Regions from separate parts of the Cellulosimicrobium sp. ES-005 genome, predicted to be linked through region 2. Evidence: riboswitches for the same ligand, from Rfam matches in the RefSeq annotation. Region 2 holds a riboswitch; the other holds the start of a gene.
What was found. Region 2 has a riboswitch for FMN ahead of pnuC (nicotinamide riboside transporter PnuC). Riboswitches for the same ligand answer to the same signal wherever they lie in the genome.
Positions count from the first base shown of each region.

Region 1: it holds a riboswitch for FMN, as region 2 does, so the genes downstream of both, ribD (bifunctional diaminohydroxyphosphoribosylaminopyrimidine deaminase/5-amino-6-(5-phosphoribosylamino)uracil reductase RibD) here and pnuC (nicotinamide riboside transporter PnuC) in region 2, are expected to answer to the same signal.

Region 1 covers NZ_CP159290.1:2,074,085-2,089,290, reverse strand. The annotation lists gene fmt (methionyl-tRNA formyltransferase) at 1-886, shown strand, start outside; gene ABRQ22_RS09140 (transcription antitermination factor NusB) at 883-2,601, shown strand; gene ABRQ22_RS09135 (helix-turn-helix transcriptional regulator) at 2,689-2,916, shown strand; gene ABRQ22_RS09130 (HipA domain-containing protein) at 2,913-4,184, shown strand; gene ABRQ22_RS09125 (N-acetyltransferase family protein) at 4,282-4,887, opposite strand; gene rpe (ribulose-phosphate 3-epimerase) at 4,940-5,608, shown strand; FMN riboswitch at 5,822-5,947, shown strand; gene ribD (bifunctional diaminohydroxyphosphoribosylaminopyrimidine deaminase/5-amino-6-(5-phosphoribosylamino)uracil reductase RibD) at 6,106-7,230, shown strand; gene ABRQ22_RS09110 (riboflavin synthase) at 7,230-7,865, shown strand; gene ribB (3,4-dihydroxy-2-butanone-4-phosphate synthase) at 7,919-9,298, shown strand; gene ribH (6,7-dimethyl-8-ribityllumazine synthase) at 9,295-9,762, shown strand; gene ABRQ22_RS09095 (phosphoribosyl-ATP diphosphatase) at 9,836-10,099, shown strand; gene hisG (ATP phosphoribosyltransferase) at 10,209-11,063, shown strand; gene ABRQ22_RS09085 (PH domain-containing protein) at 11,124-11,618, shown strand; gene ABRQ22_RS09080 (DEAD/DEAH box helicase) at 11,714-13,624, opposite strand; gene ABRQ22_RS09075 (CDP-alcohol phosphatidyltransferase family protein) at 14,025-14,651, shown strand; gene ABRQ22_RS09070 (DUF881 domain-containing protein) at 14,648-15,206, shown strand, end outside.
Region 2 covers NZ_CP159290.1:338,089-353,294, reverse strand. The annotation lists gene ABRQ22_RS01545 (LLM class F420-dependent oxidoreductase) at 1-526, opposite strand, end outside; gene ABRQ22_RS01540 (Dabb family protein) at 685-984, opposite strand; gene ABRQ22_RS01535 (hypothetical protein) at 1,034-1,480, shown strand; gene ABRQ22_RS01530 (LLM class flavin-dependent oxidoreductase) at 1,491-2,384, shown strand; gene ABRQ22_RS01525 (DUF2510 domain-containing protein) at 2,556-2,756, shown strand; gene ABRQ22_RS01520 (dihydrofolate reductase family protein) at 2,782-3,381, opposite strand; gene ABRQ22_RS01515 (ABC transporter ATP-binding protein) at 3,481-5,370, opposite strand; gene ABRQ22_RS01510 (TetR/AcrR family transcriptional regulator) at 5,522-6,160, shown strand; gene ABRQ22_RS01505 (hypothetical protein) at 6,157-6,438, shown strand; gene ABRQ22_RS01500 (hypothetical protein) at 6,590-7,228, shown strand; gene ABRQ22_RS01495 (hypothetical protein) at 7,364-7,627, shown strand; gene ABRQ22_RS01490 (polynucleotide kinase-phosphatase) at 7,658-10,372, opposite strand; gene ABRQ22_RS01485 (3' terminal RNA ribose 2'-O-methyltransferase Hen1) at 10,369-11,892, opposite strand; gene ABRQ22_RS01480 (TetR/AcrR family transcriptional regulator) at 12,187-12,945, shown strand; FMN riboswitch at 13,094-13,219, shown strand; gene pnuC (nicotinamide riboside transporter PnuC) at 13,369-14,067, shown strand; gene ABRQ22_RS01470 (hypothetical protein) at 14,099-14,770, opposite strand; gene ABRQ22_RS01465 (VOC family protein) at 14,780-15,127, opposite strand.

The DNA of each region.
Region 1 (15,206 bases), 1.7 Mb from region 2:
CCACGACGTCGTCGCCGTCCTCACGCGCGCCGACGCGCCGTCGGGCCGGGGACGGCGCCTGACCCCGAGCCCCGTCCGCGTGCGCGCGGAGGAGGCCGGGATCCCCGTGATCACCGACCGCCCCCGCGGCGAGGAGTTCCTCGCGCGCCTCGCGGAGCTCGACGTCGACGCGGCACCCGTCGTCGCGTACGGGGAGATCCTGCGCCCCGACGTGCTCGCCGTGCCGCGGCACGGGTGGGTCAACCTGCACTTCTCCGTCCTGCCGGCCTGGCGCGGCGCCGCGCCCGTGCAGCGCGCGATCATCGCCGGGGACGAGGTCACCGGCGCCACGACGTTCCTCATCGAGGAGGGCCTGGACTCCGGCCCCACCCTCGGCACGACGACCGAGACCATCCGTCCTCGCGACACCGCCGGGGACCTCCTCGGCCGCCTCGCCGTGTCCGGCGCGGGGCTGCTCGTCGCGACGCTCGACGCGCTCGAGGACGGGACCCTGCGCCCGCAGCCCCAGCCCGCCGACGGCGTCTCCCACGCCGCGAAGCTCACGCCCGCCGACGCGGAGGTGCGCTGGGACCACCCGGCGCTCGCGGTCGACCGCCTCGTGCGGGGCTGCACCCCGGCGCCGGGCTCCTGGACCACGGTCCCCGGTCCCGACGGCGCGCGCGCCCGCCTCGGCCTCGGCCCGGTGACGCCGCGCCCCGACGTCACGGACCTCGCCCCCGGGCAGGTGCGCGCCGGGAAGAAGGAGGTGCTCGTCGGCACCGCGACGCACGCCGTCCGGCTCGGGGACGTCGCGCCCGTCGGCAAGAAGCAGATGCCCGCCGCCGACTGGGCGCGCGGGGCACGCCTCCCCGAAGAGCTCGTGCTCGGCGCGGAGGTCGCCCGATGAGCGGCGGCACGCCCGCGGACCGCGACCGCGACGCCATGGACCGCCCGCCGTCGACCAGGGGATCGAACGCACGTTCGAACGATCGGGCGAACGGACCCGCGCGGGACGACCGCGAGTCGAACGCGCGTTCGAATGCGCGCGGAGAGGCCGAGCGCAACGGCTCGAACGCCCGTTCGAACAGGTCCGCCGGTGGCCAGGACCGCCGTGCCGACGCGCGCCGCGACGCCCGCGGCCGCCAGCGCGGCGCCGCCCGCTCCCGGGGCGAGACGTCCCGCAGCGCGCACGCACCCTCCCAGCGCCGCAAGGGCACCGACCCTGCCCGCGCCGTCGCCTACGACGTCCTGCGCCAGGTCGACGGATCCGACGCCTACGCCAACCTCGTCCTGCCCCCGCTGCTGCGCGAGCGCGGCATCCGCGGCCGCGACGCCGGGTTCGCCACCGAGCTCGCCTACGGCACCCTGCGCCTGCGCGGGCGCTACGACGCGATCCTCGCGCTGTGCCTCGACCGCCCCCTCGACCGCCTCGACCCGCCCGTGCTCGACGTCCTGCGGCTCGGCGCGCACCAGCTCCTCGGCATGCGCGTGCCCCAGCACGCCGCCGTGTCCGAGACCGTCGGCCTGGCCCGAGAGCGCACCGGCGCCGGCAGCGCCCAGCTCGTCAACGCCGTCCTGCGCCGCGTCGCCCGCACCCCCCTCGACGACTGGCTCACCACCATCGCCGACGACGCCCCGGACGCCCTCGCGGCGCTCGCGGCTACCCAGAGCCACCCCGTGTGGATCGCCCGCGCTCTGCGCGACGCCCTCGCCGGCAACGGGCGCCCCGTCGACGAGCTCGACGCCCTCCTCGCCGCCGACAACGACGCCCCCCGCGTCACGCTCGTCGCCCGTCCCGGCCTCGCCGCCCCCGACGAGCTCTCCGACGGCGACGACCGCGTCACCCCCGCCCGCTGGGCGCCCACCGCCCTCACCCTTGACGGTGGCGACCCCGCCGCGTTCGGCGCCGTGCGCGACGGCCGCGCCGGCGTCCAGGACGAGGGCAGCCAGCTCGTCGCGCTCGCGCTCGCCGCCGCACCGCTCACCGGACCGCAGCCCGGCTCCACCGGCGACGACGCGCGCTGGCTCGACCTGTGCGCCGGCCCCGGCGGCAAGGCCGCGCTCCTCGCGGCGCTCGCGGCCGAGCGCGGGGCACGCCTCGTCGCCAACGAGGTCCAGCCGCACCGCGCACGCCTCGTGGAGAACGCGCTCGCCGCCGTGCCCGCGGACGCCGTGGAGGCCGTGCGCACGGGCGACGGGCGCGCCGTCGGGCAGGACGAGCCGGGTGCGTACGACCGCGTGCTCCTCGACGCCCCCTGCACCGGCCTCGGTGCGCTGCGCCGTCGTCCCGAGTCCCGGTGGCGGCGCACCCCGGCGGACCTCGCGACCCTCACCGGGCTCCAGCGCGAGCTCCTCGACTCCGCGCTCGACGCCGTCCGGCCCGGGGGAGTGGTCGGGTACGTCACGTGCTCGCCGCACCTCGCCGAGACCCAGGTCGTCGTCGCCGACGTGCTCCGCCGCCGCGACGACGTCGAGGTCCTCGACGCCCCGGCCGTCGTGCGCGACGTCGTGCGCCCCGAGGCGCGCGACGCGATCGAGCTCGGCGACCGCCAGGACGTCCAGCTCTGGCCGCACGTCCACGGCACCGACGCCATGCACCTCACGCTCCTCCGTCGCGTCTGACCAGGCCACAGTGCCTTTGTCAGGATATTCGGCGGAAGTCCGTGTCATGATAGTCGGACATGGTTCGCTGGCAGGAGGGAAGACGCGATGACAGGACACTGGACGGGCGCCCGGAGCGCGCGCGACATCGGCGCGGCCGTCCGCAGGGTACGGCGAGCGCAGGGCATCACTCAGGCGGAGCTCGCCGACGACCTCGGAATCACTCGCCAGTATCTCTCCGAGCTCGAGAACGGCGTCGACAACCTCTACATCACCCGGCTCTTCGAGGTCCTCGACCACCTCGACATCTCCCTCCGCCTCGAGGACCGATCGTGAGACGGGCCGAGGAGCTCGACCTCTGGCTCTACGGGACTCACGCCGGGCGCTTCACGCGACGACGAGACGATCGCGTCGACCTCACATGGACAGACGAGGCCTACGAACGGTGGGGGATCGGCGCGCGAACGCTGTCCCACCTCCTCCCGATGGAACCCGACGAACCACCACACCCCGCCCGGGCCACCGCATGGCTCGACGGGCTCATGCCCGAGGGCCGCGCCCGCGACCAGATGGCCATGGAAGCCGCCGTCGACCCCGAGGACCACCTCTCGTTCTTCACGGCGTACGCAGGCGACACCATCGGGGCCGTAGAGCTGCGCCCTCCAGGCCAAGCCGGCCATCGATCCGTTCCCGCCGAACGGCTCGACGACGCCGCGGTCGCCAGGCTCCTTCGAGAAGGCGTCGCGCGATTCGGCGGCGTCGGACGAAGCAAGCACCTCACCAGCTCCCTGCCCGGCATGGAACCCAAGATCACCCTCCTCCACGACGAGCACGGCTGGGCCCGCCCCCACGGATCCGCCCCCACCACCCACATCCTCAAGGTCGCCCGCCCCTCCGACTCACCCACCGCCGACCTCGTCAACACCGAAGCCGCCGCCCTCGACCTCGCCCGCCGCGTCGGCCTCACCACCGTCGACGCGCACGTCACCGAGTTCGACGGCGAACGCGCCATCGTCGTCACCCGCTACGACCGCATCCCCGACCCCCGCGAACCCAGCGGCACCGCCCGCCTCCACCAGGAAGACGCCGCCCAGGCCCTCGGCATCAACACCCGCGACCCCGAACGCAAGTTCCAGCACGGACGCCGCTTCCCTTCCCTCGCCGCCATCGCCCGCACCCTCCGCGACGACGGCACCCGCCCCGACCCCCTCCTCGCCCTCACCACCTTCAACCTCGCCCTCGGCAACACCGACGCCCACGCCAAGAACATCTCCGTCCTCCGCCACGCCGACGGCACCGTCCGCCTCGCCCCCGCCTACGACGTCTCCATGCACCTCCACCACGACCACGCCTCCCGCGTCTTCGCCATGGACGTCGCCGGAGAACGCGACATGGACCGCCTCACCGCCGACCACCTCGTCACCGAAGGCACCACCTGGGGCCTGCCCCGACGCCGCGCCCAGCGCGCCGTCACCCAGACCCTCGACGCACTCCTCGCGGCGCTCGCGGACGTCGACCGCGACGCCCACCCCGGCGTGAGCCGCCACGCCTGGCGCACCGTCGAGCAGCGCACCACCGACCTCCGCCGAGGCATCCTCGCCTGATCCCGGCTCGCCGAGGTAGAGCCCTGGTCGTGCCCGACGGCACGACCACGCCTCTACCTCGGCGCGTCGGGCGGGCTGTGAGGGTCTCGTCGCCGGGTCAGAGGGAGCGCTGGAGCAGGATCGTGTCGACCCAGCGGCCGTGCTTGAAGCCGACGGCGGTGAGGCGGCCGGTCTCGACGAAGCCGAAGCGCCGGTGGAGGGGGAGCGAGCCCGCCGCCTCGGGGACGTCGGCGACGACCGAGACGACCTGCCGGACGCCTGCGGAGACGCACGCGTCGAGCAGCGCGCCCAGCAGCGCGGTGCCGATCCCGTGCCCGGTGTGGTCGGGGTCGAGGTAGATCGTGTCCTCGGCGGTGTGTCGGTACGCGGGCTTCGGGCGCCATGCGGACGCGTAGGCGTAGCCAGCGACCACCGGGTGGCCCGTGCCGTCCGGACCTGGCGGCCCGTCGACCTCGGCGACGAGGAACGGCAGGCCGCGAGCGGTGACGTCGTCGAGCTTGCGCTCCCACGCGGGGACGTCCCAGACCTCCTCCTCGAACGTCACGCACGTGTCGCGGACGAAGGGCGCGGCGATCGCGGCGACGCGGCCGAGGTCGGCCCGCGTGGCGGCGCGCACCCGGACGCCCGCGGGGACCGGTGTCGGCCCTGTCGGCCCTGTCGGCGCAGGTGGGCGTCGGGTGCCGGGGGAGGGGAGGCTGCTCACGGGACGAGCCTACGAGCGTCGGGGGCGGGCGGAGGCACCCTAGGCTGGAGCCATGGCAGCCCTCATCGCACCGAGCATCCTGTCCGCCGACTTCGCGAACCTCGAGCGCGACCTGAACGCCATCTCGACGGCGGACTACGCGCACGTCGACGTCATGGACAACCACTTCGTGCCGAACCTCACGCTCGGGCTGCCGGTGTTCGAGCGCCTGGCGCAGGTGTCGCCGGTGCCGATCGACGCGCACCTCATGATCGAGGACCCGGACCGCTGGGCGCCGGCGTACGCGGAGGCGGGTGCCGCGTCGGTGACGTTCCACGCCGAGGCCGCTGCCGCCCCTGTGCGGCTCGCACGCGAGCTCCGGCGCCTCGGGTCCCGTGCAGGCCTCGCGCTGCGCCCTGCGACGCCCGTGGAGCCCTTCCTGGACCTCCTGGCGGAGGTCGACATGATCCTCGTCATGACGGTCGAGCCGGGCTTCGGCGGGCAGTCGTTCATCGAAGGGACCCTCCCGAAGATCCGACGGGCGCGCGAGGCCGTGAGTGAGTCCGGGCTGGACGTGTGGATCCAGGTCGACGGGGGAGTGTCGCGCACGACCATCGAGCGGGCGGCCGACGCGGGGGCCAACGTCTTCGTCGCCGGGTCGGCGGTGTACGGGGCGGAGAGCGTGCCGGGTGAGATCCAGGCGCTGCGCGAGCTGGCGGAGGCGTCGGCGCACGCACACTGACGACCGGCCGAGAGGGAGCCCGCACTTCGGGCTCCCTCTCTCGTAGCGACAAAAATAGTGTGCCAAGCGGTCATGACGACCCCGACCTACCGAGGCCGGTCACCACACAGCACGGAGGGGAGGGGTCGTTCGGTCACGTCTGCTCGGCAGGCGGACAGGCGGGCCCCGGGGAATGCGCGAGTAGCATGCTCGGTTGGAAGCAGCAGTACGCACGAACGTGCTCCGGGGTCGGTGCAATTCCGAGCCGGCGGTGACAGTCCGCGACCCGCGCCCACGCGCGGTTGACCTGGTGGAACTCCAGGACCGACGGTGACAGTCCGGATGGGAGGAAGCACGTGCGGCGCGGCCACGCCTGGGCGTGGTGCTCCGGCGACCCGTCGGAGCACCCGTCCGTGACGGCGACGGCCTCGCCGTGGTGAGCGACGCCGTCGGGCCCGTCCAGGCCTGACCCCGCCGCCCGCCCTCACCCCGGAGCACGCGTGCCCGGGAGGAGGACGATGGGCGAGCACCCCAGGACCCTGACGATCGACGCCGCGATGACGCGCGCGCTCGAGCTCGCGGGACGCGGACCCGCGCACGGACCCAACCCCCGGGTCGGCTGCGTCCTGCTGGGGCCCGCCCCGCACGGCCCTGCCCTGCCCGACGGCGCCGCGCCCGACTCGGTGGACCCGCACCCGCGGCCGGTCCTCGCCGAGGGATACCACACAGGTGCGGGGACGCCGCACGCCGAGGCCGCCGCCCTCGCGGACGCCCGGGCGCGCGGCGTCGACGTCACCGGCGCGACCGCCGTCGTGACGCTCGAGCCGTGCGCCCACACCGGCCGCACGGGGCCGTGCGCGGACGCGCTCGTGGCCGCGGGGGTGGCCGAGGTCGTGCACGCCGTCGACGACCCGAACCCCGTGGCGACGGGTGGTGCGCACCGCCTGCGCGCGGCCGGGGTGCGCGTCGTGCGCGGCCTGCGCGCCGCCGAGGGCGAGGAGCTCCTCCGGGTGTGGCTGACGTCCGTGCGACGCGGTACGCCGTACGTGACGCTCAAGACGGCGACGACGCTCGACGGGTACGTCGCGGCCGAGGACGGCACGAGCCGCTGGATCACCGGGCCGGCGGCCCGCGAGCACGCGCACCGCGTGCGCGCCGAGGTCGACGCGATCGTCGTCGGCACGGGCACGCTCCTCACGGACGACCCGGCGCTCACCGCACGGGTGCGCACGCACGACGCCGCGAGCGCCGAGGCCCTCGCGGCGCACCAGCCCCTGCGGGTCGTCGTCGGGCTGCGGGGGATCCCGCCGGCGGCGCGCGTGCGCGGGGAGGGCGGCGAGCTGCTGCACCTGCTGACGCGCGACGTCGGGCACGTGCTGGAACGGCTCGGGGAGCGCGAGGTGCGGCACGTGCTCGTGGAGGGCGGCCCGACGCTCGCGACGGCATTCCTCGCGGCGGGCGTGGTGGACGAGCTGCACGCGTACGTGGCCCCGGTGCTGCTGGGGAGCGGTCGGCGGGTCGTGGACGGGCTGGGCGTGGCGACGATCGCCGACGCGCACCGGTTCCGCACGGTCGAGGTGAGGCGGGTCGGGGACGACGCGCTGGTGGTGTCCAGGACGAGCACGGAAGGACGGGTCGGCTGATGTTCACGGGGATCGTGGAGGAGATCGGGAAGGTTCGGGACGTCGGGTTCCCGGGCGGCGAGGGAGCGGATGCGGTGCTCACGGTGGAGGGGCCGCTCGCCACGTCGGACGCGGCGCCGGGGGACTCGATCGCGGTCAACGGGGTGTGCCTGACGGTGACGGGCCTGGGCGGCGACGGGTCGTTCACGGCGGACGTGATGCCGGAGTCGCTGCGCCGGACCGCCCTGGGCGACCTCGTGGCGGGCTCGCCGGTGAACCTGGAGCGTGCGGTGCGGGCGGACGCGCGGCTGGGGGGTCACGTGGTGCAGGGTCACGTGGACGGTGTGGGGACGCTGGTGAGCCGCGACCCGGGCGAGCGCTGGGACGACCTGGTGTTCTCGGCGCCTGCGGGCTTGACGCGATACGTCGCGGAGAAGGGCTCGATCGCGGTGAGCGGGGTGTCGCTGACGGTGACGCGGGTGGACGGCGGGACGTTCGGCGTCTCCCTCATCCCGACGACGCTCGAGGCGACGATCCTCGGCGGGCTCGTCCCGGGCGACCGGGTGAACCTCGAGGTGGACGTGCTCGCGAAGTACGTCGAGCGCCTGCTCCAGTCGGGCTCCGGTGCCGGCACCACCTCCGGGAGCGCGTCGTGACGGGCGGACGCGCGCCGTCCGCGAGCGCCGCCGTGCCGGAGGGGTCGGGGGGCGTGCGCCTGGGGTCGGTCGAGGAGGCGCTGGCGGAGATCCGGGCGGGGCGGCCGGTGCTGGTGGCGGACTCGCCGGACCGGGAGAACGAGGCGGACGTGGTGTTCGCGGCGCAGGGGGTGTCGGCGGAGTGGGTGGCGTGGACGATCCGGCACTCGTCGGGGTACCTGTGCGCGCCGATGCCGGCGTCGCGGGCGGACGCGCTGGAGCTGCCGTTGATGGTGCCGCACAGCCAGGATCCGCGGCGCACGGCGTACACGGTGACGGTGGACGCGGCGACGGGGGTGACGACGGGGATCTCGGCGGAGGACCGGGCGCGGACGTTGCGGGTGCTGGCGGATCCGGCGTCGGGTCCGGTGGACCTGATCCGGCCGGGTCACGTGCTGCCGTTGCGGGCGGTGCCGGGGGGTGTGCTGCACCGTGCGGGGCACACGGAGGCGGCGGTGGACCTGGTGCGCCTGGCGGGGAGGGGCGAGGTCGGGGGCATCGCGGAGCTGGTGCACGACGACGGGACGATGATGCGGCTGGGGGACGCGGCGGCCCTGGCGGAGCGTGACGGGCTGGTGCTCCTCACGATCGCGGACCTGGTGGCGTGGCGGCGCGTGCACGACCCGGCACCGGCGGCGGCTGTGGAGGTGCCGGACCGTGAGGCGCTGGCGCGGCGGGTGCACCGGACCGCCTCGGCGGAGCTTCCGACGGCGCACGGCCGGTTCCGGGTGGTGGGGTACCGGGACCTGCGGACGGGGGCGGAGCACGTCGCTCTCGTTCCTGCGGTCGCCCCGGCCGGCTCGGTAGACCGCGGTGAGGCCGGTGCGGAGGCCGCGAGCGCCGTGGGGCCGGAGGTGGTGCCGGTGGTGCGGGTGCACTCGGAGTGCCTGACGGGGGACGCGTTCGGGTCGTTGCGGTGCGACTGCGGTCCGCAGCTGCAGGCGGCGATGGGGCGGGTCGCGGCGGAGGGCGGTGCGGTGGTGTACCTGCGGGGGCACGAGGGGCGTGGCATCGGGTTGCTGGCGAAGATCGGGGCGTACGAGCTGCAGGACGCGGGTCTGGACACGGTGCAGGCGAACCTGGAGCTGGGGTGGCCCGTGGACCGCAGGGAGTACGGGGCGGCGGCGGCGATCCTGGCGGACCTGGGGCTGTCGCGGGTGCGGTTGCTGACGAACAACCCGGCGAAGGTGACGGGGCTGGTGGCCTCGGGCATCGACGTGGTGGGGACGGAGCGGATCGAGGTGGGTCACGGTGAGCACAACCGGGCGTACCTGGTGACGAAGAAGGTGGCGATGGGTCATCTGCTGGACACGGTGGCGGTCCCGGACGGGGCTGCCCGGGGAGGGCCGGACGACGGGTCCGGTGCCGAGGAGTCGAAGGAGGACGAGGGATGAGCGGGGCAGGTGCGCCGTCGATCAGCGTGGACGGGTCGGGGCTGCGGGTGACGGTGGTCGCGGCGAGCTGGCACACGGAGGTGATGGACGGGTTGCTGGCGGGTGCGCGCCGGGCGTTGGCGGCGGCGAACGTGTCGCACGTGAGCGTGGTGCGGGTGCCGGGGTCGTTCGAGCTGCCGGTGGCGGCGGCGCGCGCGGTGGAGCACGGCGCGGACGCGGTGGTGGCGCTGGGGGTGGTGATCCGTGGGGGGACGCCGCACTTCGAGTACGTGTGCCAGGCGGCGACGTCGGGTCTGACGGACGTGAGCGTGCGGACGGGGGTGCCGGTGGGGTTCGGCGTGCTGACGTGCGACGACGAGCAGCAGGCTCTGGACCGGGCGGGGCTGGAGGGGTCGCGCGAGGACAAGGGTGCGGAGGCCGCGGAGGCGGCGGTCGCGACGGTGGTGGCGCTGCGCGACCTGTGACGGACCGGGTCGGGGCGTGCCCGCTGGGCGGACCGCGCCCCGGCCCTGCCCGGGCGGCGGATACCCTGGGCGCGTGAAGACGTTCGAGTCCCTGTTCGCGGAGCTGTCCGAGAAGGCCACGACGCGACCTGCCGGTTCCGGCACGGTCGCGGAGCTGGACGCCGGCGTGCACGCGATCGGGAAGAAGGTGGTCGAGGAGGCCGCCGAGGTGTGGATGGCCGCCGAGTACGAGGGCGACGTGAAGACGGCGGAGGAGATCTCCCAGCTCCTCTACCACCTGCAGGTCCTCATGCTGGCGAAGGGTCTGAGCCTGCAGGACGTGTACGAGCATCTGTGAGCGGCCGTGCCGGTGAGCGTCCCCGCTCCCGGCCGCGAGCGCCGCTCGCCCCTCGCACGTCCCTGCTGTTCCCCGCTCCTTGCCCGATCCCCTGAACGAAGGTCCTGTCATGCTGCGTATCGCCGTCCCCAACAAGGGGTCCCTGTCCGAGCCCGCCGTCGAGATGCTGCGCGAGGCGGGGTACCGCCAGCGTCGTGACTCGCGCGAGCTGGTGCTGGCCGACCCGGACAACGATGTCGAGTTCTTCTTCCTGCGCCCGCGCGACATCGCCGTGTACGTGGGGTCGGGCACGGTCGACGTGGGGATCACGGGCCGCGACCTGCTGCTGGACTCGGGCGCGGACGCGGTGGAGCACATGCAGCTCGGGTTCGGGGGGTCGACGTTCCGGTACGCGGCCCCGGCGGGCACGGTGACGTCGCTGGAGCAGGTGCAGGGGCTGCGCGTCGCGACGTCGTACGAGGTGCTGGTCGAGGGGCACCTGCGCTCGCACGGGGTGGAGGCCACGGTCGTGCACCTGGACGGCGCGGTGGAGTCGGCGGTGCAGCTCGGGGTGGCGGACGTCGTCGCGGACGTCGTCTCGACGGGCACGACGCTGCGGGGCGCGGGCCTGGAGGTGTTCGGCGACCCGATCCTCGTGTCGGAGGCGGTGCTGATCCGTCCGCGCGCGGTCGCGGAGGCGGACGTCCCGGCGGGGGTGGAGGTGCTGAGCCGGCGCCTGCAGGGCGTGCTCACGGCGCGCCAGTACGTCCTCATGGACTACGACGTGCCGGTGTCGCTCGTGGAGCGTGCGGTCGCGATCACGCCGGGCCTGGAGTCGCCGACGGTGTCGCCGCTGCACGACCGCGACTGGGCGGCGGTGCGGGCGATGGTGCGTCGCGACCAGACGAACCAGGTCATGGACGCCCTGTACGACGTGGGTGCGCGTGCGATCCTCGTCACCCGGATCCACGCGTCCCGCCTCTGACACCGCTCGCCCCGGGGCGCGGCGCCGGTGGGCGTCGTGCGGGTGTGAGACGGTGGCGGCATGAGCACCGACCCGTTCCCTGATCCTGGCCTGCCGGGGGAGCGCCACGACGACCCCTACCGGCCGTTCCGGCCCCGGTTCGGCCTGGTGTCGGCGTGGGCGACGGGTGTCGTCGTGGTCGGCGGGTGCGTCGTCGTCGGGCTGTCGGCGACGGGCCCGCTCGGCACGTCGTGGGTGAACCGCCTCTCGCTGGCCGCGTTCGCCCTGTTCGCGGCGTGGCTGCTGTGGCGCCTGGGGGGCGTGCACGCTGTCCCGACGCGCGAGGGGCTGCGGGTGCGCAACGTCATCTACACGCGTGAGCTCGAGTGGGCGCAGGTCGTGTCCGTCCGGTTCGGCTCCGGCGACGCGTGGGTGCGCCTGGACCTCGCGGACGGGTCGACGCTCGCCGTCATGGGGATCCAACGGGCCGACGGCGCGCGCGGGGACGCGGAGGCGCGCCGCCTGGCGGCACTGGTCCAGGCGCACGGCGAGGCGCACGAGGGCCCGCGGACCTGACGCGCGACGGCACAGGGGCAGAACACGGACGGCCCCGGATCCAGCGGATCCGGGGCCGTCCCTCTGCTCGCGTCGCCGACGGCGACGCGGGTGCGTCAGTACGCCGTGCGATGACGGGGCTTGCGCTCGCCCCGGTCGTCGGCGCGGTCGAAGCGGTCGCGACGCTCGTCGCGACGGCCCGACGGGCCGTGACCGCCGCGCGGGCCGCGCGAGGCGGGCGCGCCCTCGTCCACGCGGATGCGCAGCGCCTTCCCGGCGACCCGGGCACGGGAGATGCGGTCCATGGTCTCCGCGTCGAGCGGCGCGGTGATGTCCACGAGGGAGAACGACGGGAAGATGTCGATCTTGCCGACGTCCGACCCGGCCAGGCCGGCCTCGTTCGTCAGCGCGCCGACGATCCCGCCGGGCATCACGCCGTCCTTGTGGCCCACGGACAGGCGGTAGCGGGTCCCGACGGCGTCGCGGCGGATGCCGCGCGTGCCGTCGCCCTCGCGGCGGCCCGACGCGCGCTCGCCGCGCGGGCGCTCGCCCGTGCGCTCGGTGCGGCGTGCCTTCGCCTGCTCGCGCGCGGCGGCGCGCTCGGCCTCGAACCGCTCCTGCTCCTCGCGGGCGCGGGGGCCGTCGTCGCCGACCGCGAGCGCCGCCATGGCCGCCGCGAGGTCGACCGGGTCGACGTCGTGCTCGGCGAGGAAGGTGCGCACCATGTCGGCGTACATGGACAGGCGGCCGGCCTCCTGGCGGGCCGGGACCTGGCCGAGGAGGGTGCGGACCTTGTGCGCGGACACGTCCGCGGGGGAGGGGATCTCGATCTCCTGCAGCGGGGTGCGGGTCGTGCGCTCGATGGCGCGCAGACGGCCCCGCTCGTGCGGGGTGACGAAGCTCAGGGCCTCGCCGGTGCGTCCGGCACGGCCGGTGCGGCCGATGCGGTGCACGTACGCCTCGGGCTCGCCCGGCAGGTCGAAGTTCACGACGAGGCCGATGCGGTCCACGTCGAGGCCGCGCGCGGCGACGTCGGTCGCGACGAGGACGTCGAGCGCGCCGGAGCGCAGGCGCTCGACGATCTTCTCGCGCTCCTTCTGCGCGACGTCGCCCGAGATGGTGGCGGCGGAGATGCCGCGCTCGACGAGCGCGGACCCGACCTCCTCGGCGGCGCCGCGCGTGCGGGTGAACACGATCGCGGCCTCGGCGTCGGAGGTGGCGAGGACGCGCACGAGCGAGCCGGTCTTGTGCCGGAACGGGACGACGGCGTACGTCTGGCGCACGCTCGTCACCGTGGAGGACTGGCGGGCGACGGCGATCTCGACCGGGTCGGTGAGGTGCTCGTTCGCGACGCGGCGGATCGGGGCGGGCATCGTCGCGGAGAAGAGGGCGACCTGACGCTCGCGCGGGGCGCGGGAGAAGATCGTGTCGACGTCCTCCGCGAAGCCCATGCGCAGCATCTCGTCGGCCTCGTCGAGGACGAGGAAGCGCACGTCGTCGAGCACGAGGGTGCCGCGCTCGATGTGGTCGATGACGCGCCCGGGCGTGCCGACGACGACCTGCGCGCCGGCCGCGAGCGCCCGCTGCTGCGGCTGGTAGGGCGAGCCGCCGTACACGGCGACGACGTCGACCTTGGGCAGGTGGGTCGCGAACGACTCGACGGCGTCGGCGACCTGCATGGCCAGCTCGCGCGTCGGGGTCAGGACGACGGCCTGCACGCGGCGCAGGGACGGGTCGATCGCGGCGAGCAGCGGGAGGCCGAACGCGGCGGTCTTGCCGGTGCCGGTCTGCGCGACGCCGGTGATGTCGCGGCCGGCGAGGAGCGCCGGGATGGCCTCGGCCTGGATCGCGGACGGGGTGACGAAGCCGAGGTCGGCGACGGCGCGCTCGAGGGGAGCGGGCAGGCCGAGGTCGGCGAAGACGGGACCGGCGGGAGCGGCCGGCTCGGGGCGCGTGCGCTCCGCGCGCTCGGGGGCGTCGGCGGACTGGTCGAGGGCGTGCGAGGGCGCGAGGACGTCAGCAGTCATGAAGGGGTGAGGACCGTTCGTTTCGGGGTGTGGAGTGGCGTGCGGTCACCAGGACGGTTCTCGCAGGTCGCACTCCCGAACACACCAGGCCGGCCACCAGGACGATCAGGGACGATCGAGGGGGACGGCCGCTCTCACGGACACACGCGGGACGAGCGACGAACTCCAGAGGTGTGCCCATCCTACCGGAGGTCGCGGCGGGCTCGCGGGCCGGCCCCGGTGACCTCCCTCACCGCGGCCGCCACCCGGTCGCCGGGCACGACGGACGAAACGGGTGATTTCCGCCCGCCGCGGGCGCCGCGCCGCGAAATGAGGGCCCGGGTGCGCGGGCCCGGTACGTAGGATGGTCCGCGCGCGGCAGGTCGCCGCGACGGCGCGACGTGAGCACGGGGCGGTGGGTGTGTCAGCAGGGCAGCAGGTCAGCTCCCGCGTCCTGACCGTCCCGAACGTCATCAGCCTCCTCCGGCTGCTCCTCGTGCCCGTGTTCGCGGTCCTCATCGTGCGCGGCGACGACGTGTGGGCGCTGGTCGTGCTCGCGGTGTCGGGGGCGTCGGACTGGCTCGACGGCGTCCTCGCGCGGCGCCTGGACCAGGTGAGCCGCCTCGGGCAGATGCTCGACCCGGCCGCGGACCGGCTCTTCATCCTCGTCACCCTCCTGGGGCTCGCGTGGCGCGACGTCGTGCCCGTGTGGCTCGTCGTGGTCATCGTGGGACGCGACCTGCTCCTCGCCGGTCTCCTGCCGCTGCTGGCGCGCCACGGGTACGGGCCCCTGCCGGTGAGCTTCGCGGGCAAGGCCGGGACGTTCGCGCTGCTGTACGCGTTCCCGCTCCTGCTCCTGGCCGAGATGCCGGGCTGGCTGGGCGACGTCGCCGCGGTCACCGGGTGGGCGTTCACCTGGTGGGGCGTGGGGCTGTACTGGCTCGCGGGCGCGCAGTACGTGCTGCAGACCCGTTCGCTCGTGGTCCGCGACCGGGCGGCCGCCGCGGAGGGCGACGAGACCGGCACGACGACGCGGGAGGCGCCGTGAGCGAGAACCGTCAGGACCCGGGTGGCGCCGCGCGCCGCGCCCCCGTCGACGCGTCGATGACGCTCCTCAACGAGGTCATGCACCGCCCGCTCGACCCCGGGTACGCGGACGCCGCGGCGCGCCGGGCCGCCGGGCGGGCGCCGCACCGTGGTCGCACCGGCACGTTGGTCCTCGTCGCCCTCGCGGTCGCGCTCGGAGTCGTGACGACGGCGGCGGCCGTCGAGCTGCGCGCCCCGCAACCGGGCGTCATCGCGGCGCGCGAGACCCTGGAGCAGGAGATCCTCGACCGGCAGGGCGCCGCGGAGGAGCTCGCCGCCCGCGGGGCGGAGCTGTCCGCGGAGATCGAGCAGCTCCAGGGCGCGGCGCTCAGCGGCGCGAGCGCCGACGTGCTGCAGGGACTCCAGGCGGAGGGCGCGCTGACCGGCACGCAGGCGGTCGAGGGCCAGGGCGTCGTCGTCACGCTCGACGACACGAGCGGCGGCCTGTCCTCCGACACCGTGGACTCGAGCTCGCTCGTGCACGACTCCGACCTGCAGCGCGTCGTCAACGCGCTCT
Region 2 (15,206 bases):
CGCCGACGATCACCGGGACGTGCTCCTGCGCGGGCTTCGGCAGGGCCGGGGAGTCGGTGAGCGTGTAGTGCTCGCCGCTGAACGAGAACGTCTCCCCGACCGGCGTCTCCCACAGCCCGGTGATCACCGCGAGCTGCTCCTCGAGGATCCCGAACCGCTTCTCCGGGAACGGGATGCCGTACGCCTCGTGCTCGCGCGCGAACCAGCCCGCGCCGAGCCCGAGCTCCACGCGACCGCCCGACATCTGGTCGACCTGCGCGACCTGGATCGCCAGCACGCCCGGGTGGCGGAACGTCGCCGACGACACGAGCGTGCCGAGCCGGATGCGGCTCGTCTCGCGGGCCAGGCCGGCGAGCGTCGTCCACGCGTCGGTCGGGCCGGGCAGCCCGTCGCCGTCGCCCATGACGAGGTAGTGGTCGGAGCGGAAGAAGGCGTCGAACCCGAGGTCCTCGGTGGCCTTCGCGACCGCGAGGAGGTCGTCGTAGGAGGCGCCCTGCTGGGGCTCGGTGAAGATGCGCAGGTCGATCTGGGTCATGCCGTCACCCTGCCACACCGGGCGACTGCCCCCGCCCGCAGGAGCCCCCGTCCCGCGAGGTAGAACGTCCGGTCGCGAGGTAGAACGCGCCGAGCTCTACCTCGCGACGCGATGTTCTACCTCGGCGAAGGCACCGGGCGGCGATGCAGTCAGTCGGCGAGCGGGACGAGGTCGAGCTCCTGGAACTCCGCGACCTCGGGCACCCAGCGGTCGGCGACGAACCCGCGGTGGTCCGGGTGGGCGTCGTACGCGGCGTACGCGGCGTCGTCGTCGAACACCATGGAGAACTGGAACGTCAGCGGGCTCTTGGCGCTCACCTGGCGCGAGACCGTGAAGTCCCGCACCCCCGGGATCGCGGTGAGCGTGCGGCGCGCGGTGCCGAGGAACTCGGCCTCCTCGGCGCTGCCGGCGGGGTGGACGAGGCGGAAGGCGACGGTGTGCTGGATCACACCGACACCGTAGACGGGGCCCAGGATCGGCGCCCGCTAGTCTCGCGGCATGCGGATCCGCTGGCGCGAGGTCTCCGGGCACTTCGACGAGAGCGTCGAAGGACGCCTGCCGGACGGATTGGTGCACGGGACGACAGGAGCCGACCCCGCTCTCCTCCTTCTGCGGTACCAGGCGCTCGGTTGGAGGGTCGAACAGGACGGTCGGCCGATGGATGCCGACGGTCTTCGCCCGACCGAGGACGGGGAGCCCCCAACGCTCGTCGTTCATCCCGACGCGACGGTGTCGGTGAACCTGTTCCTGTGGCCCGGAGACGAGATCGCTTTCGACGTCGACGCCCGGGAGATCCATGACCAGGCCACGTTCGACGTCGTCTGCCGGTTCCTCGTCGAGACGGGCCGCGCGCTCGCCACGGACGTCGACCTCTGCACCGAGGGAACCACGTCGCCGTTCCTCCGCTACAGCGCACGGACGGACAGCCTCGGCCTGTGTCCCTAGGCTGGCGACCATGCGCGTGAGCACCGTGATCCTGCCGATCTACCCGTGGAGTGAGGGCCGCGACGTGTGGCGCGAGGCCGACGACCTCGGGTTCCACGCCGCCTACACGTACGACCACCTGTCGTGGCGGACGTTCCGCGACGGGCCGTGGTTCGGCGCCGTCCCGACGCTCGCCGCCGCGGCGGGCGCGACGGAGCGGGTACGCCTGGGCACGCTCGTGTCGTCGCCGAACTTCCGTGAGCCGGTGACGTTCGCGAAGGACGTCATGACGCTGGACGACCTGTCGGGCGGCCGGATCACGGTCGGTCTCGGCGCAGGCACGACCGGCTTCGACGCGGCGGTGCTCGGCGGAGAGCCGTGGTCCGCGCGCGAGCGGGCGGACCGTCTGCGCGACTTCACGGTCCTGCTGGACCGGCTGCTCACCGAGCCCGCCGTCACGCACGACGAGGGCCACTACCGCGCGCACGAGGCGCGGACCATCCCCGGTCCGGTGCAGTCCCCGCGCGTGCCGTTCGCCATCGCCGCGACCGGCCCGCGCGGCCTGCGGCTCGCCGCGCGCTACGGCCAGGCGTGGGTGACGACGGGCGACGGCCGTCTGGGCGACGACGCGACCCCGGAGCAGTCCCGCGCGGCGGTCCGCGACCAGGTGGAGCGGCTGGAGGCCGCGTGCGCCGATGCCGGTCGCGACGCGGCGTCGGTCGAGCGGATCCTGCTCACCGGCTTCACGCCCGACCCCGCGCTCGCGTCGGTCGACGCGTTCGTCGAGACCGCGCGCGGGTACGCGGAGGCGGGGATCACGGAGATCGTCGTCCACCGGCCGATCCCCGGCACGCAGTTCGCCGCCGACCAGCGCGTCTTCGAGCAGATCGCGACCGACGGAGCGGCCCAGGTCGCCGGTCTCTGACCGTTCGGATCCCGCCCCGGAGCGAGCCACCGCCGTCGGGCCACGGCGCCGCGGGAACGGTGATCCGCGGCCGGAGGGAACCTCGCCGGCCTCTGCTGCGTGAAAGAGGTGGGGCTGCTGTGACACAGGTCCGTACGGAGGGGCTCACGGTCCGTGACGCGAGGAGGCGACATGCGCAAGGCACCGGCGGGGTGGTACCCGGACGCACCGGGGTCGGGCAGCGAGCGCTGGTACGACGGCGCGGCGTGGACCGACCGCACCCGGACCCGCCGCGCGGCGGAGGGCGCCGGGCTGTGGCGGCGCGTCCTCGTCGTCGGGGCGGTCGTCGTGCTCGTCGTCGCGGCGCCGCTCCTGCTCGCCGTGCTCGACTGAGGCACCGCGACCCCGACACGGGCCGTCAGCCGAGCGGCCCCAGCACCCGGTACGTGACGTGCGTGACGAGCGACGCGGCGCGCACGGCGACGGTCTCGAGCGCGAGGGGCGGGACGCCGTCGAGCACGCGGTCCCCGTGCCCGAGGACCTGCGGCACGACGTGCAGCCGGAGCTCGTCGAGGAGCCCGGCCGAGAGCGCCTGGTTGATGGTCGCGGCGCCGCCGGCGACGGAGACGTCCCGGTCGCCCGCGGCCTCCCGCGCCTGCGCGACGGCGGACTCGATGCCGTCGGTCACGAAGAAGAACGTCGTCCCGCCCTCCATGACGAGCGGTTCGCGCGGGTGGTGCGTGAGCACGAACACGGGCCCGTGGTACGGCGGCTCCGGACCCCACCACCCGCGCCAGTCGAGGTCCCACTCGCCGCGGCCCGGGGTGAACATGTTGCGGCCCATGACGTACGCACCGGCGGCGAGGATCGCGTCGAGCTCCGCACGGTTCTCGTCTGCCGTCTCGAACATCCACCGGTGCAGGTCCACGCCCTCGCCGAACGGGTGCTCCACCGTCTGGTCGGGCCGGGACGAGAACCCGTCCACCGACACCGCCACGTCGCACGTCACGTTCCCCATGCCGCCCTCACCCTCCGCGGTCGGCACGAGCCTTGACCGCCGTCGTCCACACCTGACGCCACCTCCGACCGCGCGCGCACCCGGAACTCATCGCACCCGCTATCTCGACGTGGCGGCCTCCTCGGTCGCGATGCGCAGGGCGGCGACGAGCTCGCGGTAGAGCTCGTCGGTCGCGAGGAGCTCGGCGTGCGTCCCGCGGGCGCGGACGCGTCCGTCCTCCATGACGAGGATGAGGTCGGCGTCGATCACGGTCGACAGGCGGTGCGCGATCGTCACGACGGCGCGGTCGCGCGCGAGGTCCTCAATGACGGCGTGCACGGCGGCCTCGGTGAGCCCGTCGACCTGCGCCGTCGCCTCGTCGAGCAGCAGGACGTCGGGCGCGTGCAGGACGGCGCGCGCGAGGGCGACGCGCTGCCGCTCGCCGCCCGAGACGGTCGTCCCGACGAGGGACGTGTCGAGGCCCTCGGCGAGCGAGCGCACCTTGGCCTCGAGCCGGACCTTCGCGAGCGCGGCCCACATGGCCTCGTCGGTCGCACCGGGGTCGGAGAGGAGGAGGTTCTCGCGGATCGTCCCCGGCACGACGGGCGTCTCCTGCTCGACGTACGCGAAGCGGCGCCGGACGTCGTCGAACGTGAGGTCGTCGTAGGGCACGCCGTCGAGGAGGATCTGCCCGGACTCGGGCTGGAGGAACCGCAGCAGCAGGGAGAACGTCGTGGTCTTGCCCGCGCCCGACGGCCCGACGATCGCGACCTGCCCCCGGTGGGGCACGTCGAGGTCGAGGTCGCGGACGACGGGCTCGCCGCCGGGCAGGTAGCGCGCCGTGACGCCCCGCAGGGAGAGGCGCGGCGTCCCGGCAGCGGTCCCGTCCGTGCCCGACGTCGCGCCCGCCACGGCCTCCCGAGTCGCCTCCGCGGCGGCCGGGTCCAGCGCCGCGGCGCCCGCCCGGGCCGGCCGAGCGACGTCGTCGTCCTCCTCCGGCTCGATCGACTGGACCTCGCTGATGCGTCCCGCGGCGGCGATGCCGGCCTGGAGCTGCGTGACGTTCATGGTGAGGCCGGTGACGGGCTCGACGATCTGGAACGCGTAGAGGAGGAACGCGACGAGGCTCGACACCGCGAGCAGCCCCTCGTCGACGCGCCACGCGCCGAGCGCGAGGATGACGATGATCGCGAGCTGGATCCCGCCGCCCGCGATGGTCCACGCGACCGCCTCGGTCCGCACGGCCCGGACGCTGTGCCGCGCGGACGCCTGCGCGTCGTCGAGCACCCGCTCGATCTGGCGCCCCTCGGCGCGGCTGGCCTTGATGGTGCGGATCGCGCGGAGGCCGCCCTCGAGCGTGCCGCCGAGGCTGCCGAGCGACTCCTGCGCCTTCTCCTGCGCCTTCGCGATCCGCGGCATGAGCGCGCCGACGAGCACCGCGATGACGACGATCGCGCCGAGCGTCGTGCCGAGCAGCACGATGTCGAGCACGCCCATGAGGACGATCGTCCCGACGAGGGACACGGCGAAGTTGACGAGGTTGACGATGCTCGACGACGCGGCCTCCCGCAGCAGCACGGTGTCGGACGTGACGCGCGTGACGAGCTCGCCGGTCGGGCGCCCGGTGAGCGCACCGATCCGCGCGCGGAAGTAGCGCCGGACCATGGACGACCGCGCGTCGAGCACGACCCGCTCGGCGAGCGTGCCGAGCAGGATCCACTGCCACAGCCCGAGCACGAGGCCCACGACGAGCAGCCCGACGAGCGTGAGGACGGCCGGGGTCAGCGACTCCCCCGTCCCGAGGGTGTCGAGCACCCACTTGGTGACCATCGGCGTCGCGAGCGCCGCGGCGGTGGTGCCCAGCCCCAGGACGAGGCCGAGCAGGAGCGTGCGGCGGTGCGGTCGGACGAACTCCCCGAGCACCTTGAGCCGCGGGAGGAACGGGCCGGTGGGCGTGTCGGGCGTGGCGGGCGTCGTGGTCGGCGAGCCGGTGGCGTCAGTCGTGGACATGGTGTCAACCATGGTTGACATCCTCTCTCGTGTCAACTGTGGTTGACGCGGGCGGGACATGGGAGCGGAACTGGCGTGACCACTAGTGGAACATTCCTGTTCCACTCGTGGCAAGAGGTGTTCCACTGCGCGGAGGGCTATCGTGGGCCGCGTGACGGCACGAACCAGCGCGCGGGACGCCACCACCGCGCCGGCCCTCGCAGCGGCGCGCGACGGCGCGCCCGCGGAGAGCGGCACGCGCGCGCGCACGCGGCGCGCGATCCTCGACGCCGCGGTCGCCGTGCTCAGCACGGACAAGTCCGCGTCGCTCGGCGACGTCGCCCAGGCCGCGCAGGTGGGGCGCACGACGCTGCACCGCTACTTCCCCGAGCGGGCCGACCTCGTCGAGGCGATCGGGACCGAGGCCGTCGAGCGCACGCGCGCCGCGATCACCGCGGCCCGCCTCGACGACGGCGCCCCCGCGTCCGCGCTGCGCCGCCTCGCGTTCGAGTACTTCGACCTCGGCCCCTGGTACATGGTGCTGTTCAACGAGCTGTCCGGCGGCGAGCCCGAGTTCTGGGCGGAGTCCGACGCGGTCGAGGAGCCGGTGCGCGACCTCCTGCGCCGCGGCCAGGCGGACGGCGTGTTCGACGACCAGCTCAGCGTCGCGTGGCTCGTCCGCACGCTCTGGTGGATGCTCTTCAACGCGTGGGCGATGCACGACGAGGGCGAGGCGACGCGGGCCGACGCGCTGCGCATGGCCGTGCGCAGCATCGAGGGCGTGGCGCTCGCCCGCGAGGCCCGCCCGTGAGCACGGCCCCGACCCCGCGACCCGGCCTCGGCGAGCGCCTGCGGCGCTGGTGGCAGCGTGCCGACGAGGTGCGCACGGGCGTGCGCTGGGCGAGCGTGGGGACGGTCTTCGGCGGGATCGCCGTCGCGCTCGTGTGCCTCGTCCTCGTGCTGCGCGGCCGCGTCTGGGCGTGGTTCCCGCTCCTCGTCGCCGCCGCCGTCGCGCTGCGCGAGGTCCGCTACCTCCAGCGCGCCGCGCGCGGCGGCCGACCCCGCTACCAGGAGAACGCGCCGCGCTGAGGTCCGAGCCGTGTGCGAGCCGACTCCGGACCGGTCCCGGACCTCGGTGGGCTCAGGGCACGGGGGGAGGTCTCCCCATCGTGCGTGCTCGCCGGTCCGGCTAGCGTCGACGGCGACCACGCTCGCTCGAGGACACGACGAAGGACGCCCGATGTCAGGATTCTGGGGAAGCAGTCCCTCCGAGCTGCGCAACCTCGCCGCGCGCGCGACAGACGCCCGCGGACTGCTCGAGGACGCCCGCCACGTGCTCGACACGGCCGTGCGCGCCACGTCCTGGTCGGGTCCGGACGGCGACGCCTTCCGCACGTCGTGGGCTGAGGAGCTCGCACCCCGCCTGAGCGCCGCGGCGCTCGTCGTCGACCACCTCTCGACGACCCTTCGCCACAACGCCGCCCAGCAGGAGTCCTCGAGCGCACCGACCGGCCCCTCGGACGGGTGGGCGCTCCCGTCGATCCTTCGCGTCGGCTTTGCGTCCCCGTTCGAGCTCGAGGTCTGCGCACCCTTCGACCCCGACAAGGGTCCTTCTCCCCAGCCTCTCGCTCGGCCGGACCTCGACGACATCGTGGCGCTGCCCGCGCCAGTGCCCGACGGCATCGGTCCCGTCCGCTCCCTGCCCGACCGCGCCCCCGTGCCCCCGGACCTCGACGGTATCCAGTCCCTGCCGGCACGAGTGCCTCCGGGGAGCATCCCGTCCCTCCCCGACCACGCGCCCCTCGATCTCGACGACATCCAGGCGCTCCCCGCGCGCCTCGACCCGCCGGACGGCGCCTCGGAGCGGTTCTCCGGGTAGGCGGGTCATCCGGAGGTCGCACCCGGTGGACCGCAGGATCCACCGGACGGGCGACGCGCCGGGGACGGGTCGACGGGAAGACTGGCGGCACGGCGTCGGGCAGCGGCGCCGGAGACCTCCGGAGGTGCTCCGTCCGTGACGACCCCGACTCCTGCCCGGGACGCTGCGTCCCCCGAGCAGCTCCCCGAGCCGTCGCCCCGGCAGCCCTCCGCCCGTGCGGCCGCGCGCGGCCTGCGCTTCACGGCGCGTCGCGGTGCCCGACGGCGCGAGGCCGACCCCGCGCAGCGCCCGGCCGTCCCGCCGGTCGAGCGGGCGAACGGCTGGCTCGTCGCGGTCGCGGTGCTCGGCGCCGCGGTCCTCTTCTCCGTCCTCGCGATGAACGCCTTCATGGGCGGCTGACGCCCCGCACGCCTCCCGCCGTCGTCGCCGTCACAGTCGCGGGTCGACGGGCTCCGACTCCAGCGCCAGCACCGCGAACACCGGCTCGTGGACGCGCCAGGTCGGCTCACCGCGAGCCACCCGGTCGAGCGCCTCGAGGCCGAGCGCGTACTCCCGCAGTGCGAGGGACCGCTTGCGCCCGAGCGACCGCTCGCGCAGCCGTTCGAGGTTGCGCTCCTCGGTGTACTCGGGGCCGTAGATGATGCGCAGGTACTCCCGGCCGCGGACCTTGAGCCCCGGCTGCACGAGCCCGCCGCCCTTCCCGGGAGCGCCCCGGCGCCGCACGAGGTTGGCGGCCGGCTTGACCACCATGCCCTCGCCGCCGGCCGCCGTGAGCTCCTCCCACCAGGCCGTCCCCTCGGCGCGCGAGGTCTCGTCGGCAAGGTCGACGACGACGCGCCGCGTCGTGCGGAACAGCGCCGGGTCCGCCGCGACGAGCCGGTCCGCGACGTCGAGGTGCCACAGGTGGTCGCGCTCGGCGTACGTCGTGCCGGCCGACTCCGCGGACCCGGCTCGCGCGGACGTCCCGCTCGCGAGCACCTGGAACGGCGCGACCTGCACGCCGCGCAGCGGGTCGGGCGCGGCGTCGCCGTCCACGGCCACGCCCGTGTCCCAGCGGTAGCGCCGGTACGACTCGACGAACAGCCCGGCGTCGGTCGACCGCCGCGCGGTCCGTCGCCGGAGGTCGCCCACGTCGGCTCCCCGTGCCTCCGCCGCGGCGAGGGCCGCCAGGGCCGCGGGCATGACCGCCCGTGCGGCCGCCCCGACGCTCGCGTACTGGTCGCGCAGGAGCTGGTCGGCCTTGAGCGACCACGGCAGCACCTCGGCGTCGAGCAGCACCCAGTCGGCGCCGAGAGCGTCCCACGTCCCGGCCGCGTCGAGGGCCGCGGCGACGCGCCCGAGCAGCAGCGCCGTCGTCGGCTCGTCGAAGAACGACCGCCCGGTGCGGGTGTGCACCGCGCCGGGCGCGTCGACCCCGAACCGCTCCGCGACGACGCGCGACCCGTCCGCCGACCCCGAGTCGCGCGCGACGAGCAGCACCGCGCGCGACCCCATGTGCTTCTCCTCGCACACGACCCGGTCGACGCCGTCGCGCGCGTACGCGGCGAACGCGCCGTCGGGGTGCTCGAGCAGACCGGGCAGGGTCGAGGTCGCGACCGGGCTCATGGTCGGCGGCAGGTACAGCAGCAGCCGCGGGTCGACGGCGAACCGGCTCATGACCTCCAGCGCCCCCGCCGCCTGCTCCTCGCCGACGGTCACGCGCCCGTGCGTCGCGGTCTCGACGGCGCGCCGCCCGAGCACGTCGGCGACGGAGAGCAGGTCGGGCTCGCGCACCGGCGCGCCGTCCGAGTCCTCCGGCAGGAACGGGCGCGCGGGCGCGTAGTACTCGCGCGCGGCCGGGACCTGCACCACCTCCTTCTCCGGGCAGCGCAGCGCGGACAGCCTCCCGCCGAACACGCACCCCGTGTCGAGGCACATCGTGTTGTTGACCCACTCGGCCTCGGGCGTCGGCGTGTGCCCGTAGAGGACCATGGCGCGACCGCGGTAGTCGTCGGCCCACGGGTAGCGCACGGGCAGGCCGAACTCGTCGGTCTCGCCCGTGGTGTCGCCGTAGAGCGCGAAGCTCCGCACCCGCCCGGACGCCCGGCCCTGGTAGGACTCCTTGAGTCCCGCGTGCGCGACCACGAGGCGCCCGTCGTCGAGCACGAGGTGGGAGACGAGGTCGCGGCAGAACTCCGCGACCTCGCGCCGGAACTCCTCGGGCTCCTCGGCGAGCTGCGCGAGCGTCGTCTCGAGGCCGTGGGAGACCTTGACGTCGCGCCCGCCGAGCGCGCGCACGAGCTTGTGCTCGTGGTTGCCCGGCACCGCGAGCGCGTGGCCCGCCCGGACCATGCCCATCGCGAGGCGGAGCACGCCCGGGGAGTCGGGACCGCGGTCGACGAGGTCCCCAAGGAAGATCGCGCGCCGGCCCGCGGGGTGCGCGGCGTCGACGGGCCGGCCCACGTCGTCGCGCACGACGGCGTACCCCAGCTCGCCGAGGAGCGCCACGAGCTCGTCGAGACAGCCGTGCACGTCGCCGATCGCGTCGAACGGGCCGTGCTCGTCGCGACGGTCGGTGAGCAGCGGCGTGCGCACGACCCGCGCGGCCGCGACCTCCTCCTCCCCGCGCAGCACGTGCACGGTGCGGAACCCCTCGCGCTGCAGGCTCTTGAGCGACGACCGCAGCGCCGCGCGCTGCCGCGTCACGACGTGCGCGCCGAACCCGCGGTCAGCACGCGCCGCGTTGCGCTCGACCGCGACCTTCTCGGGCACGTCGAGGACGATCGCGACGGGCAGCACGTCGTGGGCGCGCGCGAGGGCGACGAGGGTCTTGCGGGCCTCGCGCTGCACGTTCGTCGCGTCGACGACGGTGAGCAGGTTCGCGTCGAGCCGCTTCGACACGATGGTCTCGAGCACCTCGAAGGCGGCCTTCGTGGCCGCCTGGTCGTTCTCGTCGTTCGACACGAGGCCGCGGCACACGTCCGACGACACCGTCTCGTACGGGCCGAAGTGCTCGCGCGCGAACGTCGACTTCCCCGAGCCGGAGACGCCGACGAGCACCACGAGGCTCGACGCGGGGAGGCGCAGGTCGCGCGTCGCTCCCGCGCTCTCGGCCGCGTGCTCCGTCGTGTTCTCGGCCGCGGGCTCGCTCGTCCGCTCGCTCATCGGGCCTCCTCCCCCTCGCGCGTGTCGGCTCCTGCCGCGGTCGGCGCGTCGTGCACGACGGCCCCCTCCGGCACGAGCGTGAGGACCACCAGCTGCGTGGGCGCCCCGACGTCCGGCGCGAGCGGTCCGACGTCGCGGTGCTCGACCGCGTACCCGTACCGCTCCGCGGCGGCGCCCGCCCACGCGCGCAGCTCGGCGCGCGTCCACTCGAACCGGTGGTCGGGGTGCCGCACCCGGCTCCCGCCCGGCCCGTCGAGCAGGTTCGGGTAGTGCACGTTGTACTCCGCGTTGGGGGTCGTGACGACGACGGTGCGCGGCCGCGCGTGCCCCAGCACCGCGTGCGCCAGCGCGCCGAGGCGCGACGGGTCGACGTGCTCGACGACCTCCATGAGGACCGCGGCGTCGAACCCCGTGAGCCTGTCGTCGGTGTACGTGAGGGACGACTGGAGCAGGCGCACGCGCTCGCGCTCGGCGTCGCTCGCGTCGTGCAGGCGCAGCCGGGCGGCCGCGCGCTCGAGCTCGCGCGCGGAGACGTCGGTGCCGAGGACGCGCGTGAACGTCCGGTCGGCGGCGAGCCGGCGCAGGAGCATGCCCTCGCCGCAGCCGAGGTCGACGACGGTCCGCGCGCCGACCTCGTGCAGCACCCCGAGCACCGCGTCCGCGCGCTGCCGGGCGAGCGGCGGCTCCGGCACGTCCGCCCCGGGTGACGTCGCGCCGTCGGGCGAGACCTCGCCGTCGGGCTCGGCCACGTCCGCGGGTGCGGCGCCGTCGAGCGCGGCGAGGCGCGCCGTCGCGTCCTCGACGTAGCGGCGCTGGTGCGCGAGGTAGCGGCGCAGGATCCGCGCGCGCTCGGGGTGGTCGGCGAGCCAGCCGCCGCCCGCGCGCACGAGCTTGTCCACCTCGTCCGTGGACACCCAGTAGTGCTTCGCGTCGTCGAGCACGGGCAGCAGCACGTAGAGCTGCGCGAGCGCGTCGGCGAGCCGTCGCGTGCCGCGCAGGCGCAGGTCGACGTACCGCGAGGCGCCCCACGCCGGGACGGCCGGGTCGAGCGGCTCCGCGGTCGCCGTCACGTGCCAGCCCAGCGGCTCGAAGAGCCGGCGCGCCAGGTCGGGCCCACCGCGGCAGGGCAGGGACGGGACGTGCAGCTCCAGCGGGAGCTCGACGTCGGGCAGCCCGGGCCGGGCGTCGCACCGCCCCGCCATGGCCGTCGCGAACACCTTGCCCAGCGCGACGGCGACCATCGACGACGCGGCGTACGGCCGGTCGTTGACGTACTGCGCGAGGGCGAAGGCGTCGCCGCTACCGAAGCGCTTGTTCCGCACGATCCCGACCGGGTCGACCTCGAGCAGCAGCGCGACCTCGCACCGCGCCGCCGTCGCCTCGGGGTAGAACACGTGCGCGCGGCCCACGGGCAGGTCGAACACCTGGGCACGGTCCGGGTGCTTGTGCAGCAGGAACCCGAGGTCGGTGGCGTCGTCGAGCGTCCCCGGGGACGCCGTCGCGGCGAGGGTCACGAGCATGGGCGCCATGGTGTCATCCGACGCCGGGCAGGGCACCGGGATTGTGGACGGCCACGCAGCCTGTGGACGGCCACCGTTTTCAGCCCCTCCGCCCATCGACGCGGACGCTCCGGAGGTCTACCGTCGAACCACGGGCGCCGCTGCCCACGGCACGCGCCCGGCCAACGTCCAGCCGGCGGCCGCACGTGGTCGCCACTGCCGAGTGCGGGCCTTCGGGCCCGGGGGACGACCGCAGGGAGCGCCGGCGCTCGGCCGGAAGGGGCGCGCGAGCGGGACCGGTGTACCGTCCGGTGCATGACCGACGTCCGCAGCCGCACCCACGCCCAGGCCGTCGACGCAGCGATCGAGCTCTTCACCCGCAAGGGGTACGAGCAGACGACCGTCGAGGAGATCGCCGACGCCGCCCAGGTCAGCCGCGCCACCTTCTTCCGCCGCTACGGCTCCAAGGAGGACGTGGTCTTCGCGGACCACGAGCTCCTGCTCGACGAGGTCGTCGTCATGCTCGCCGCGACGCGGCCCGTGCCCGACGCGGAGGGCCGGCTCACGCCGGACCCCGCCGTCGACCCGTACGTCGAGGTCTGCCGCGCGGCGCGGCTCGTGTTCGACCACCACGTCGGGCAGCGGGAGACGTCGCTCGCGCGGTGGCAGCTCCTCCAGCAGGTGCCGGCGCTGCGCGACCGCGAGCTCGTCACGACGCACCGCTACGAGCGCGCCTTCACCGCATACCTGCGCGACGCGCTCCCGCCGGACGAGCGCCGGTCGACCGCGTCCATCGCGTTCGCCGCGTCGGTCGTCGCCGTCCACAACGCGCTCCTGCGCCGGTGGCTGCGCTCCCCCGACCAGGACCTGCGCCCCCAGCTCGAGGAGGCGTTCGCGGACCTGCGCCGCGCCGCCGTCGGCCGGTACGCCGCGCCCGACGGCGCCGCCCAGGAGCGCAGCGGGGACGGCACGCCCACGGCGCGCCGCGTCGTCGTAACCGTGGTGGACGCCGACGCGGACGCGCAGGGCGTCGCGGACGACGTCGCGCGCGCCGTCCGCGACGCGCTCGCGTGACCAGCTGAGATCGGCAGCTTCTGCCGAGTTCGGTCATCGCGACTGCCGACCTCGGTCGGATGTGCCGATGTCGCGTATCGAGTGACCGGTCGGCGCGGCGTCGGGGAATGCGCCGGTAGCATCAGCGGTTGCAGAACGCAGTACGCACGAACGTGCTCCGGGGTCGGTGCAATTCCGAGCCGGCGGTGACAGTCCGCGACCCGCGCCCACGCGCGGTTGACCTGGTGGAACTCCAGGACCGACGGTGACAGTCCGGATGGGAGGAAGCACGTGCGGCGCGGCCGTCCTCGGCCGGGCTCTCGCGAGCCCGCGCGACGGGTCTCGGCCTCGCCGTGGTGAGCGACGCCGTCGGGCCCTCGTGGCCCGGCCCCGCCGCCCGCCCTCACCCCGGAGCACGCGTGCCCGGGAGGACGAGGACATCCGATGGACCTGATCCACGCGCTGTTCGACGCGCAGCTGACGATCGGCGACCAGCACCTGCTGTGGCGCGAGATCGTGGGCAACGGGTTCGGCCTGGCGTCGGCGCTGGGCGGCATGCGGCGCAAGGTGTGGGCGTGGCCGGTGGGCATCGTCGGCAACCTGCTGCTGCTCACGGTGTTCCTCGGCGCGGTCTTCGCGACGCCCAACCCCGTCAACCTGCTCGGCCAGGCCGGGCGGCAGGTCATGTTCGTCGTCGTGTCGGTGTACGGGTGGGTGCAGTGGCGCCGGACCCAGGCCCGGCTCGGCGAGACCGACGCCGACAGCCACGGCGTCGCCGTCGTGCCGCGCTGGGCGTCGTGGCGCCAGCGCGCGTTCCTCCTCGTCGCGCTCGTCGGCGGGACGGCGCTGCTCACGCCCCTGTTCCGGGCGCTCGAGTCGTACGAGCCCGTCTGGGCCGACGCGTGGATCTTCATGGGCTCGCTGCTCGCGACGTACGGCATGGCCAAGGGCTGGGTCGAGTTCTGGCTGATCTGGGTCGCGGTGGACGTCGTGGGCGTGCCGCTGCTCGTCTCGGCCGGGTTCTACGCGTCCGCGTTCATGTACGTGTTCTACGGCGCGTTCACGCTCGTCGGGTTCTTCGTGTGGTGGCGCGTCAACCGGCGCGCGACGGCCGAGGCCGAGGCGGCGGGCGCGCCCGCCTGACCCGGGTGCCTGCGGCCGGGGCAGCCGCGGGTCAGTCCTCGAACAGCATCCGGTCCGACGGCGCGGCGCGGCTCGCACGCAGCGCCGGGTCCGTGCACAGCGCCTCGACGAGCGCGTCGCTCCCGCCCACGTAGGTCGCGGCGGCGTCGATCTCCGTCCCGACGAACCACGACCGGTCCTCCGGCCACCACAGGTTGGGCGGCTGCTCGTGGTCGCGGAACGCGCCGGCGTCGGCGAGCGTCCCCGTCCACAGGTGGTACTCGCGGTGCGGGAGCAGGAGCATCGGGGCGGCCGGGCGCTCGACGAGCGTCGGCGCGAGCTGCTCCCACGCCTCGGCGACCGCGCGCTCGATCTCCTCGGGTGTCGGCCGCTGCTCGTCCTCGGGCCACCCGACGAGCGGCGCGACCCCCGAGCTCGCGCGCGGGTCGGTGCCGTGGTCGTAGAGGAACGCGTGGCCCGTCCACAGGGCGAGGTGCACGGGCTGGTCGCCGGTGAAGGGCGCGAGCGCCGCGGCCAGGGCGTCGGTCTGCGTCGCGAGCGTGACGTCGTCGTCCCAGCCCGGGTGCGGGACGCACGCGTACGCCGCGTAGCCGCGCGGGACCGTGCCGTCGACGCGCGGGCCGAACTCCCCGAGGCGCGGCGCGATCCACGCGCCCGCGGAGGCGTCGTCGTCCCAGGTCACCCGGTCGGCCGTCGTCGTCACGCGCGCACCCTACGACGACGGGAGCGCGCCGCTGAGCCCGATCTCGTTGCCGTCGGGGTCGCGGAACACGGTCTTCACGACCCCGCCGTCGTAGGTCTCGCGGCGGTCCGGCTCGATGCCCCGGCCCGACGCCGCGGCGAGGAACGCGTCGACGTCGTCGCGGAACACCGTGACGACGCCGTGGCCGGCGAGCTCGGGCACCTGCTCGACGACGAGCCACCGGTGCTCGGCGAGCTCCCACACGGACTCGGTGGGCGTCGCGACGAACGTCGGGTCCGACCCGAGCAGGCGCACGTACCAGTCGCGCGCGGGGTCGTGGTCGCGCACGTGCATCGTCACGAACAGGTCGAGTGCCATCTCTCGACGGTAGGACGGAGGTCGCGAGATCGCACGGCGCCGTGGATCCGGTGCGATACGCCGTCTCAGATTGACTGAT